DNA from 2 places in the Pseudomonas abyssi genome. Region 2 is predicted to be linked to the other one. Evidence: riboswitches for the same ligand, from Rfam matches in the RefSeq annotation. Region 2 holds a riboswitch; the other holds the start of a gene.
The links. A riboswitch is a leader RNA that binds a small molecule or an ion and turns the genes downstream of it on or off. The one in region 2 is predicted to bind thiamine pyrophosphate.
Positions count from the first base shown of each region.

Region 1: linked by a shared signal. The riboswitch ahead of thiC (phosphomethylpyrimidine synthase ThiC) and the one ahead of ASB58_RS07730 (sodium:solute symporter family transporter) in region 2 are both predicted to bind thiamine pyrophosphate.

Region 1 covers NZ_LMAZ01000001.1:519,788-525,718, reverse strand. The annotation lists gene thiC (phosphomethylpyrimidine synthase ThiC) at 1-1,537, opposite strand, end outside; TPP riboswitch at 1,611-1,707, opposite strand; gene ASB58_RS02425 (TolC family outer membrane protein) at 1,926-3,359, shown strand; gene waaA (lipid IV(A) 3-deoxy-D-manno-octulosonic acid transferase) at 3,411-4,670, opposite strand; gene ASB58_RS02415 (FAD-dependent oxidoreductase) at 4,787-5,931, shown strand, end outside.
Region 2 covers NZ_LMAZ01000001.1:1,661,749-1,667,679, reverse strand. The annotation lists gene ASB58_RS07740 (D-hexose-6-phosphate mutarotase) at 1-823, opposite strand, end outside; gene ASB58_RS07735 (sensor domain-containing diguanylate cyclase) at 826-1,776, opposite strand; TPP riboswitch at 1,970-2,090, shown strand; gene ASB58_RS07730 (sodium:solute symporter family transporter) at 2,080-3,459, shown strand; gene ASB58_RS07725 (flavin-containing monooxygenase) at 3,633-5,141, shown strand; gene ASB58_RS07720 (3-hydroxyacyl-CoA dehydrogenase) at 5,154-5,931, shown strand, end outside.

The DNA.
Region 1 (5,931 bases), 1.1 Mb from region 2:
CCGCAATCTTGTAGGTAATGATGCCGGTTTTGACATCATCCCGGTTCGGCAGTCCCAAGTGTTCCTTGGGCGTCACATAGCAGAGCATGGCGCAGCCAAACCAGCCGATCATGGCCGCACCGATACCACTGGTGATGTGGTCATAACCCGGCGCGATATCCGTGGTTAGCGGGCCAAGGGTATAGAAGGGGGCTTCGTCGCAGCACTCCAGCTGCTTGTCCATGTTTTCCTTGATCAGCTGCATGGGCACATGGCCCGGCCCTTCGATCATCACCTGTACGTCGTGTTTCCAGGCCAGCTTGGTCAACTCGCCCAGGGTTTCCAGTTCACCGAACTGGGCTTCGTCGTTGGCGTCGGCAATGGAGCCGGGACGCAGGCCATCACCCAGCGAGAAGCTGACGTCGTAGGCCTTCATGATTTCGCAGATATCCTCGAAATGGGTATACAGGAAGTTCTCCTGGTGGTGTGCCAGACACCACTTGGCCATGATCGAGCCGCCGCGCGATACGATGCCGGTGACCCGCTTGGCAGTCATCGGCACATAGCGCAGCAACACGCCCGCATGGATGGTGAAGTAATCCACACCCTGCTCTGCCTGTTCGATCAGGGTGTCGCGGAAAATCTCCCAGGTCAGATCCTCAGCAACGCCACCCACCTTCTCCAGCGCCTGATAGATCGGCACGGTACCGATCGGCACCGGCGAGTTGCGGATGATCCATTCGCGGGTTTCGTGGATGTTCTTGCCGGTCGACAGGTCCATCACCGTGTCCGAGCCCCAGCGAATCCCCCAGGTCATCTTCTCGACTTCTTCTTCGATGGAAGAACCCAGCGCCGAGTTGCCGATATTGCCGTTGATCTTCACCAGGAAGTTGCGGCCGATAATCATCGGCTCCAGCTCCGGATGGTTGATGTTGGCAGGGATGATCGCCCGGCCGCGGGCGATCTCTTCGCGCACAAACTCGGCGGTGATTTCCTTGGGGATATTCGCGCCAAAGCTGTGGCCGACGTGCTGCTCCTTGAGCAACCCGGCCTCGCGCGCCTCCTGCAGCTTCATGTTCTCGCGAATCGCGACGTACTCCATCTCGGGCGTGATGATGCCGCGACGGGCGTAATGCATCTGCGACACATTGCAGCCGGCCTTGGCACGGCGCGGCGTGCGCACGTGGGCAAAACGCATGTGATCAAGAGAGCTGTCAGCCAGGCGCGAGGCGCCAAACTCGGAGGTCAGCCCCGGCAGCACCTCGGTATCGCCGCGCTCGTCAATCCAGGCGCCGCGTACATCGGCAAGGCCGGCACGCAGATCGATATTGGCCTGCGGATCGGTGTAGGGGCCAGAGGTGTCGTAAACCAGCACCGGCGCGTTGGTTTCGCCGCCAAAGTCGGTCGGCGTATCCGCCAGGCTGATCTCGCGCATGGGCACACGGATGTCCGGGCGCGAGCCGGTCACATAGACCTTGCGAGAATTGGGGAAGGGTTGGGTGGCGGCGCTGTCGGCACCCGAGGTGGCGATGGCGGTATCAGGCAACTTGCTGTTCATTGTTATGCTCCACTGCGTTGAGATGCGCAGGGAACCGAAAAGCCACGGCCACGCCAGCCCTTGCGGACTCGCGCTTGCCGTCTATCTCGATTCCTACGCCGGTGCTAGCCGGTTCAGGTTCAACGGGTATCATCTCAGCCGCTTTGCAAGCAGCACCCCGTCAAGATGTCCGCACAGTCTAGAGCCCTGTCGCCGTAGTCTCAAGCCCGCAGTAGAGGGGCTTTGCCGCAATGGTTTTTCTGGGCGAAAGCTGGCTGACAAAATCCGCGAAAATGTCAGCAAAAGTCGCCACAACAGTTTGTTCCCGATTGTTGATACCAGGCCGCTTGACCCGGCGTTCAGAGCCTTTTAGCCTTGCCTGACTTGCCCCCATGCGAAGGACCTCTGCATGCTCCGCCCTCTTTACGTTGCCCTGCTACTGGCCGGCGCCTCTACCCAGGTTGCAGCCAACACCGATCTGATGACCATTTACCGCCAGGCGGTGCTGAACAGCGCCGATCTGGCCGCCGCCGAGGCAGACGCCCTGGCACGTCAGGAAGCGCTGCCACAGGCACGCTCGCAACTGCTGCCCAACCTGGGCATTGGCGCCGGCGCTGCACGCGAGGATCTCGAGATCGACAACGTGGGCGGTGACGAGTATTCCACACATTATTACCAGGCCAGCCTGACCCAGCCCCTATTCCGCGCCGATCGCTGGTTCACCTACCAGGCCGCCAAGGCGACCACTCAGCAGGCCCAACTGGAATTCTCGGCGACGCAGCAGAACCTGATCCTGGAAGTCTCCCAGGCCTACTTCAACGTGCTGCAGGCGTCCGACAACCTGGCTACCGCCAAGGCCGAGGAAAAGGCCTTTGAGCGCCAGCTGGAGCAAGCCCAGGAACGCTTTGACGTTGGCCTGTCGGCCCGCACCGACGTGCTCGAAGCCCGCGCCGGCTATGACAGCGCCCGCGCCGCCCGCCTGACCGCCGAAACCAACCTGGATGTCAGCTACCAGGCGCTGACCCGGTTGACCAACCAGAGCTACGACAGCCTGTACGGCATCAGCCACGAGCTGCCCGTGCTGCCGCCGACCCCGGCCAGTATGCAGGAGTGGGTCGAAACCGCCGCCGCGCAAAACCTGACCCTGCAAGCCAGTCGCTACGCCATTGAAGGCGCCGAAGACAGCCTGCGCAGCAGCAAGGCCGGCTACGCGCCGGTGGTTGACGCCTTTGTGCGTTACAGCAACAACAACGGCGGGGCCTCGATCCCGACTGCCGGCCAGTCCAGCGCCGACACCGAGCTGACCAGTTTTGGTGTGGAGCTGAGCATGCCGCTGTTCACCGGCGGCCTGACCACCTCCCAGGTGCGCGAGTCCACCTACCGCCTGACCCAGGCAGAACAATCCAGCGAGGCGCAACGCCGCCGCGTGGTGGAAAACACCCGCAACCTCTACCGCACAGTGACCTCCAGCGTTGAAGAAGTGTCAGCTCGCCGCCAGGCTATTGTCTCCGCCAAGGCGGCGCTGGACGCCACCCAAACCGGCTACGAGGTAGGTACCCGCAACGTGGTTGACGTGCTGGACGCCCAGCGCAACCTGTTCCGCACCGTGCGTGACTACAACACCGTGCGCTACAACTACATCATCAACAACCTGAACCTGAAGCTGGCCGCCGGCACCCTTAGCCCACAGGACCTGCAGGACCTCTCCCAGTGGCTCAACCCGAACTATGACCCGGACGAGGACTTCATCCCGCAGGCAACCCAGGAGGAGATGGAGCAGATGTCGATGGGCAACCGCCCCACGCCGCTGCCGCCGAGCGATCCGGACAGCACCACGTTCTAAGCTAGCAACAACGGCGCCCACAGGCGCCGTTGTTGTTGGTGGCAGGGGCAATCAGCCGAGTAGCCGGGCAATGCCGGCGAGCAGGCGCTCCAGCGCGCCCTGATTATCCTGCACCACCGCACGGCCAGCGGCGCCGGCACGCTCCCTGGCCGACGCATCCTCCAGCAACGCCTGCACCGCGCTCGCCAGCGCCTGCTCATCGCTCACCACCTGCAACGCGCCCGCCCCCTCCAGCAGCTCACTGATTTCAGTAAAGTTAAAGCGGTGCGGTCCCGATAGGACCGGCACCCCCAGAGCAGCAGGCTCCAGATAATTGTGACCACCGTTGGGCACCAGCGAGCCACCGACAAACGCCACATCGGCACAGGCATAGAGCATCACCAGTTCGCCCATGGTATCGCCCACCAGCACCTGCTGATCCGCCGCCGGCAGCTGGCCGCTGCTGCGACGCACTGCGGCAAGCCCGGCGTCCTGCACCTGCCGCGCCACCGCATCAAAGCGCTCCGGATGACGGGGCACCAGAATCAGCAGCGCATCCGGCAACGCCTGCAGCACGGTCTGATGAGCCCGCAGTACCTGCTCGTCTTCTCCAGCATGGGTGCTGGCAGCGATCCACACCGGGCGCTCGCCCCAGCGCGCGCGCAGATCAGCCGCCTGCTGCAACAACGTCGGGTCTGCGCGAAAGTCGAACTTGATACTGCCGGTGACCTGCAGTTGCTCCCGCGCCACACCCAGCGTGATAAAGCGCAGCGCCTCGGCCTGACTTTGCACCGCAACCCAGTCCAGCGCCGCAAACATCGGGCGCACCAGTGCAGACACGCGCTGATAGCCGCGCGCCGAACGCTCGGACAAGCGCGCATTGGCCAGTACCAGAGGTACCTTGGCACGCGCGGCCTCGGTCACCAGGTTGGGCCAGAGCTCGGTTTCCATGATGATGCCGACGCGCGGCTTGAGACGGCGCAGCAACCGACGCTGCAGCCAGGGCAAGTCATAGGGCAGATAGGCATGCCCGACCTGACCGCCAAACAGCTTGCGAATCTGCTCCGAGCCGGTCGGCGTCATGCAGGTGATGGTGATCGGCAACTCGGGGTAACGCTTGAGCAGCTCGCGCACCATCGGGGCTGCGGCAATGCTCTCGCCTACCGACACCGCGTGCACCCAGATACCGCCAGCGCGTACATCACCGCCCAGCGCGAAGCGCTCGGACCAACGGCGGGCGTAGGCCGGCGCCTTGATGGCACGGTACAGCAGGCGCAGCAGCACCAGTGGCATGCACAGGCAGAACAGCAAGGTATAAAGGCGGCGCGCCATGTCATCTCCTGAGATCAAAAGCCGGGCGGCAATGGATTGCAACTGTCGCAAGTGTGACCCAGCCCGCCGCCAATGACTATACTAGACGGCCTTTATCAAACGTTCAGCGGGAGCCCATGAGCACAACCCTCGACACCGACATCTGCATCATCGGCGGCGGCATTGCCGGCCTCTGGCTCAATGCACGGCTGCGCCAGGCGGGATACCAGAGCCTGCTGGTGGAGCGCGGCGCCCTTGGCGGCGGCCAAAGCGTCAAGTCCCAGGGGATTATTCACGGCGGTATCAAGTACGCGTTGGGCGGCAAGCTCAATGCCGCTACCGAGGCCATCGCCGGCATGCCCGAGCGCTGGCGCAGCTGCCTGGCGGGCGACGGTGAGCTGGATCTGCGCGGCGTACGCGTGCTCTCCGAGCATCACTATCTGTGGTCACCCGGTAGCCTGATCAGCAACCTCGCCGGTTTCTTTGCCAGCAAGGCCCTGCGCGGGCGCGTCGAGCAAGTGAAGGGCAAAGCGCTGCCCAAGGTCTTCAATGACCCGGCCTTTCGCGGCAAGGTCTATCAGCTCGGCGAACTGGTATTGGACGTACCCTCCGCCATCACTCGCCTCGCCGAGCTGAGCGGTGACGGCCTGATCGCCGACAGCAGCCCGCACGTGCTGCGCGCCGACGATGGCAGCATCAGCGGAGTGCAGCTTCATGGCGCCACCATCCGTGCCCAGCGCTACGTTCTGACCGCCGGTGAAGGCACCGACGCGCTCATGCAGGAATGGGGCGAAAGCGAGCCGGCAATGCAACGCCGTCCGTTGCAGATGGTGCTGGTCAAGGGGCCGGACTTGCCACCACTGTTTGCGCACTGCCTGGGCGCCAGTCCCAAGCCGCGGCTGACCGTCACTACCCACCCTTGTGAAGACGGTCAATGGTGCTGGTATCTCGGCGGCGAGTTGGCCGAACAGGGCGTCAACCAGACGGCCGATGCGCTGATTGACGCAGCCAAGCGCGAACTCACCGAACTCTTGCCCTGGATCAATCTGGATAACTGCCAGTGGACTACTCTGCCGGTGAACCGCGCAGAACCGGCGCAAAGTGGCCTAGTACGCCCCGACAATGCCTACGTGCAGGCCAAGGGCAACGCGCTGATCAGTTGGCCGACCAAGCTGGCCCTGGCCCCCAACCTCAGCGACCTGGTATTCGAGGAGCTGGAACGCCAGCAAATCAGGCCACAGCCGCATGCGCCTCTGCCAAGCGACCTGCCGCGCCCGCGCGT
Region 2 (5,931 bases):
CACCCGGCTGCAGCGTGCGGCTATCTGCAGCGGCGTTGGCCGCTTCGATGCAGAGCATGGTCCGGTAGCCATCGGCTGGAAAGTTATCCAGCTTGCGCGCTTTGTCTTGCCACGGGTTCCACAGCACCACAGAAGCACTACCGCTGCGGCAGATTTCCAGCGTGCGCTGCCCGTCGCTCAGGTAAATGGGTTGGCTGTGCTGCAGATAGATACGGTCTACTTCGCGCTCAATCATCAGGTCACCCTGCTGCACTTGATGGCTGCCGCTCAACTGGTCCAGGTAGGTTGCGCCATTGAGCCCCGCAACGCGCACCTCACTGATGTCGCTGACCGGCAGGTAGGTATGTAGTGCCTGGCTCAGGGTTTGTGCCCTGCGGCCGGTATTACGACTGGTCAGTGTCATCTGCAGGCTGGTACCCAGTTGCAGTTCCAGGCTGAGTGCCCAGGATTCGTCGGGTAAGGCATCATGCTGCGTCGTGGCGGGTAGCTCCAGGCGCAACCGTACCGACTGCTCGTCGCGCTCGGCGGCGGTGAGCTGCCAGAGGCTGCGCCTGGCAATGCCATGGGCCGGTCCGCTGCGGCTGTTGCCAAACCAGGGCCAGCACAGCGGCACCCCGCCGCGCAGTACGCCACCCGGTGCCTGAGCGTCGCAGGGGCTCATCCACAGTAGATCGGCCTGTCCGCTTGGAATACAGGACACCAGGTGCGCGCCCTCCAGCGCAACGCGAGCACGAACGTTGGAGTGCTCGATCTCCACAAAGGCTTTGCCGGCGGCGTTGTGTACCCAGGAAATGCCGTCGGGCAAAGGGGACGTACTGATCATGCTTACTCCGTTTTTGTGACCGGAATGATGTGTTCGACCGCTACGCGGTCGCGGCCTAGATGCTTGGCCCGGTAGGTGGCAATATCGGCGCTACTGAGCAACTGCTCAAGGCTCGCAGCCCCCTGCTCACTGGCGGTGACACCGAAGCTGCAGGTGAGCAGTAGCTGCTTGCCCTGATACTCCACTCGCATGTCGGTTATCGCCTGGCGCAGGCGTTCGGCAAGCTCGGTGGCGGCAGCCAGGTCGGTGCCGGGCAGCACAATGGCGAACTCCTCGCCGCCCAGTCGGGCGCAGATATCGGCTGCCCGGGTCAGGCTACGCAGGATGGATGCCAGTGCCGTCAGAGCAGCGTCTCCGGCGGCGTGCCCGTGCTGATCGTTGATCTGCTTGAAGTGGTCAGCGTCAAGACCTATCAGCGCAACGGGATGCCCCAGTCGACGTGCCTGCTCGATGGCGCTCTGGCCGAGGGCGAAGAGCGCCCGGCGATTGGCCAGGCCGGTCAATTCATCCTCGTGCGCCAACTGTTCGGCGCGGTGCTGCGCGTTGCGCAGTTGTGCCTGAAGGAGCTTGATGTCGGAGATGTCGGTCGCGATTTCCAGGCGCACCCATCGGCCATCCGGCCAGCGGATGGCCTGGTCTCGGCATTGATACCAGCGTTGATTGTGGGTGTTACGAAACTCCCACACCTGCACGCCGGTGGGCTGTCCGTGACTGTCGAGCAGCCGGTGGTTGTTGCAGAAACTGCAGGGGCCTTCCTGCCCTTGCTGCAGGGTCTCCCAGCACTTGCGGTGATCTACCTCGCCCCACCTGGCGCGGCCGTAGGCGTTCAGGAAAAGCAGCTCATGGGTTTGCATGTCGGCGACGTAAACCAGCGCATCCAGGCTGTCTAGCACTGTTTCCAGGGCGGACTGGCTGGCGCGGGTCTGTTGCTGAGACGGGTTGGTTTCATCCATGACGCAAGCTCGGATTTATTGGCTGAGCGCTGTGCGCGCCGATTACCCTGCAGGCAAACCGGCGATGCTACTCGAAGTCAGATTACGCGAGTTGATGCAGATGTGACATCATGTTGCGCGCAAAACGGCCAGTGCTCCGGAGCTCGGGCCCGCGTATGGCGGTTTGTTCGTTTGTTCGGCCGCGTTCTTTAGTCAACGTCGCCAGGGGTGTCCGTGCGTCGCATCGCACGGGCTGAGAACACGCTGATCACCAGCCGAAACCCTGGAACCTGATCCGGATCATGCCGGCGGAGGAAGTGCGACATGTTGTACCTGTCTATGGCAGCCCTGGCTGCCGTGTTGCTGTTGTTTGCCTGGATTGGTCTGCGGGCGCGCTCTACCCAGGCGGGCCTGGATGATTTTGTTACCGCTCGCAATTCCCAGGGCGCCCGCGCCATCGGCCTGTCTTTTCTTGCCTCGGGCATGGGCGGCTGGATTCTGTTTGCGCCGCCGGAAGTCGGCGCGCTGGTCGGCCCGTTGGCGTTGGCCGGCTATGCCTTGGGCGCTGCCCTGCCCTTCGCGCTGTTTGCCGCTCTCGGGCCGGCTATTCGTCGAGCCTTGCCGCAGGGGCGCAGCATCGGTGAGTTTGCCGAGCACTTTTACGGTTCCGCGGTACGCCGTTGGGTGGGGTTGATTGCTTTGCTCTACATGAGCTGCTTTTTGATTGCCGAGTTGACCGCGATCGGCGCCATCACCAGCATGCTGTCGGATATCAACGGCAACCTGGTGGTGGTGGGCGTTGCCCTGACAACCCTGCTCTACACCGCCTGGGGTGGCCTGCGTGCGAGCATGACGACTGACCGCTGGCAGGCCTGGTTGCTGCTCGCCCTGTTGGCGCTGGTCGGCGCCGTGGCGATGCAGCGGCTGCCAGAGGCGACCGCTACCGGCTCGATGCCCGGTATTCCTGCCAGCGCCGCACTGGGGGTGGCCTTGACTCTGGTGCTGGCGGTAACAGCAGCCAATCTGTTCCACCAGGGTTACTGGCAGCGGGTGTGGGCGGCCGAAAGTGACGCTGCGCTGGCCCGTGGCGCGGTGCTCGGTGGGCTGGCGACCATCGCCGTGGTGGCAGTGATTGGCGGCCTGGGCATTGTCACTGTGATGAGCGGCGCTGACGTGGGCTCGCCGCCCATTCCCTTCTTTGCCATGCTGCGAGAAGCCCCGGGCTGGCTGGCATTGCCGGCGTTGCTGCTGGCGCTGACTTTGGTCGCGTCGTCTGTTGATACCCTGCAAAACGCCATTGCGTCGCTGCTGGTCACTGAAAAGCGCGGTCTGTCGCTGGCCTCGGCGCGCTGGTTGACGGTGGCACTGATGCTGCCGGTAGTGTGGGTTGCGCTGCAGGGCAACTCTGTGCTGCGGTTGTTCTTGATTGCCGATCTGCTGTGTGCCACTGCGGTGGTGCCGGTGCTGCTTGGATTGTGGTCGCGCATGAGCGCGGTGGCGGCCATTGCCGGCGCGCTGGCGGGTCTGGTCGGTGCTGTGCTACCCGGTTGGCTGGATACCGGCAGTCTGCAGCAGGGCATCCTGCTGGCCAGCTTCCCAGATACGGTACCCACCTTGGCGCCCTTTGCCGGAGCGCTGCTGGCCTCGACGCTGGCCAGCCTCATTATGGCGCTGCTGTTGCCGCGTCGAGCCTCCCTGGGCTGAGATCTCCCTTGAGCGCCGTCACGCGGCGGCGCCGACTCTTGTTGACCTGATTGGCGCTTCGCGAAGTTGGCGGCAAATGCCGAGCAATTGTCGTCATTCGACCAGTCGGCTGCGATGGCTTGCAGGCAGTCTATAGTGACCTTGCAAAACGTCAGACAACAAGAGAGACAATCATGACGAATGAGCACCTCGATGTACTGATCATCGGTGCCGGCCTGTCCGGCATCGGTACCGCCGTGCACCTCAGCCAGAACTGCCCCGACAAGCGCATCGCGATTCTCGAGCGCCGCCAGCAGGTGGGTGGCACCTGGGACCTGTTCCGCTACCCTGGCATTCGTTCGGATTCCGACATGTTCAGCTTTGGCTTCGCCTTCCGCCCCTGGAACGACCTGCAGACCCTGGCTGACGGCGAGTCGATTCGTCGCTATATCAGCGATACCGCGCGCGAATACGGCGTTGAGCAGAAGATCCGCTTTGGTATCGAGACCGAGCAGGTGCAGTGGTGCTCCGAACAGCAGCAGTGGGTCGTCAGCGCGCGTGACCTGGCCACCGGGCAGGCCCGTCACTACAGCTGTGACTTTCTCATCAGTTGTACCGGCTACTATGACCACAAGGCCGGCTACCTGCCCGAGTTTCCGGGCGTCGAGCGCTATCAGGGGCAGTGTATTCATCCGCAGCACTGGCCGCAGGACCTGGACTACAGCGGCAAGAAGGTGGTGGTTATCGGCAGTGGTGCGACGGCAGTCACGCTGGTGCCGGCAATGGCCCCGCAGGTCGGGCATATCACCATGCTGCAGCGCTCACCCTCCTACATCATGACGGTGCCAGCGCACGATCGAATTACCGAGATGTTGTGCAAGGTGCTGCCGAATGACTGGGTGTTTGGTCTGGCACGCAAGCGCAATATCGCGATTCAGCGCTGGATATTCAAGGCCGCCAAACGCTGGCCTGAGGGCACCCGTCGTTTTCTGTTGAAGAAGGTCGCCGAGCAGCTTGATGATCCGTCGCAGATGACGCATTTCACCCCGTCCTACATGCCCTGGGATCAGCGCCTGTGCGCGGTGCCGGACGGGGATCTGTTCAAGGCGATCAACAGTGGCAAGGCGTCTGTGGTGACCGATGAGATTGACTGTTTTACCGAGAGCGGTATTCGCCTCAAGTCCGGCGCACAGCTTGACGCGGACATCATCATCACGGCAACGGGCCTGACTTTGCAGGTGCTGGGCGGCACGCGAATGCTGATCGACGGCCAGCCGTTCGATATCAATCAGCGCATGACCTACAAGGGCGTCATGCTGCAGGACGTGCCGAACATGGCCTGGATATTTGGCTATACCAACGCACCCTGGACGCTCAAGTCGGACATTGCTGCGCAGTGGGTCTGCCGTTTGCTCAACCACATGCGCGCCGCTGGCGTACAGGTGGCTACCCCGCGTGATCACGACAACAACCTGGTGGCCGCTGAATCCATGATGGGGGCCTTGCAGTCCGGTTATGTGCAGCGCGGCAATACCATCCTGCCGCGCCAGGGCCGCAGCGCGCCCTGGCGGCTGCTAAATGCCTACGAGCGAGACCGCGAGATGCTCCTTGAGGAGCCGGTCGAGGACACAATGCTGGAGCTGACTGAACGAAGCCGAGCTGCCAAGCCCGGCCCCACATCGCGCGATGTGCGCGCGGCCTGAGCGGAGACCGAGATGAGTAGTGAACTGAACAAGCTGACGGTACTCGGTGCCGGCGTTTTGGGTGGGCAGATTGCCTGGCACAGTGCCTACATGGGCAAGGATGTGGTGGTTTACGACCTGTTCGAGGAGGCCTTGGGCCGCTGCAGAGTAGCCCACGAACAGTACTCCGAGATTTATCGCGCCGACCTGGGCGCCTGCGACGAGCAACTGGAACAGGCGCGTCAGCGCTTGCGGTACAGTACCGATCTGGCTGATGCGGTGGCACAGGCGGACCTGGTGATCGAAGCGGTGCCGGAGATCCCCGAAGTCAAGACGCAGGTGTATTGCCGGCTGGCGCCGTTGCTGCAGCCGCACTGCCTGATTGCAACTAACTCCTCCACGTTGTTGCCCAGCGACTTTGCCGAAGACACTGGGCGGCCAGCTCAATACTGCGCCCTGCACTTCGCCAATCTGATCTGGTCGATGAATGTTGCCGAGATCATGGCGCATGCCGGCACAGCGGAACCGACCCTGCGCGCCATTGCCGCTTTCGCCATTGAAATCGGCATGGTCCCTATCCCCATCCAGAAGCCTCAGAACGGGTACGTGCTCAACTCGCTGCTGGTGCCGTTACTCGGCGCTGCGCAGACGCTGGTAACCAATGGCATCTCGACGCCGGAGATGGTTGATCGAACCTACATGATCACTAATCGTGGAGTGGCGCTGGGGCCATTTGGCATCATGGATGTCATCGGCATGAAGACCTGCTACGACGTATTGAACTACTGGGGTCACCAGCATAGCGACGCGC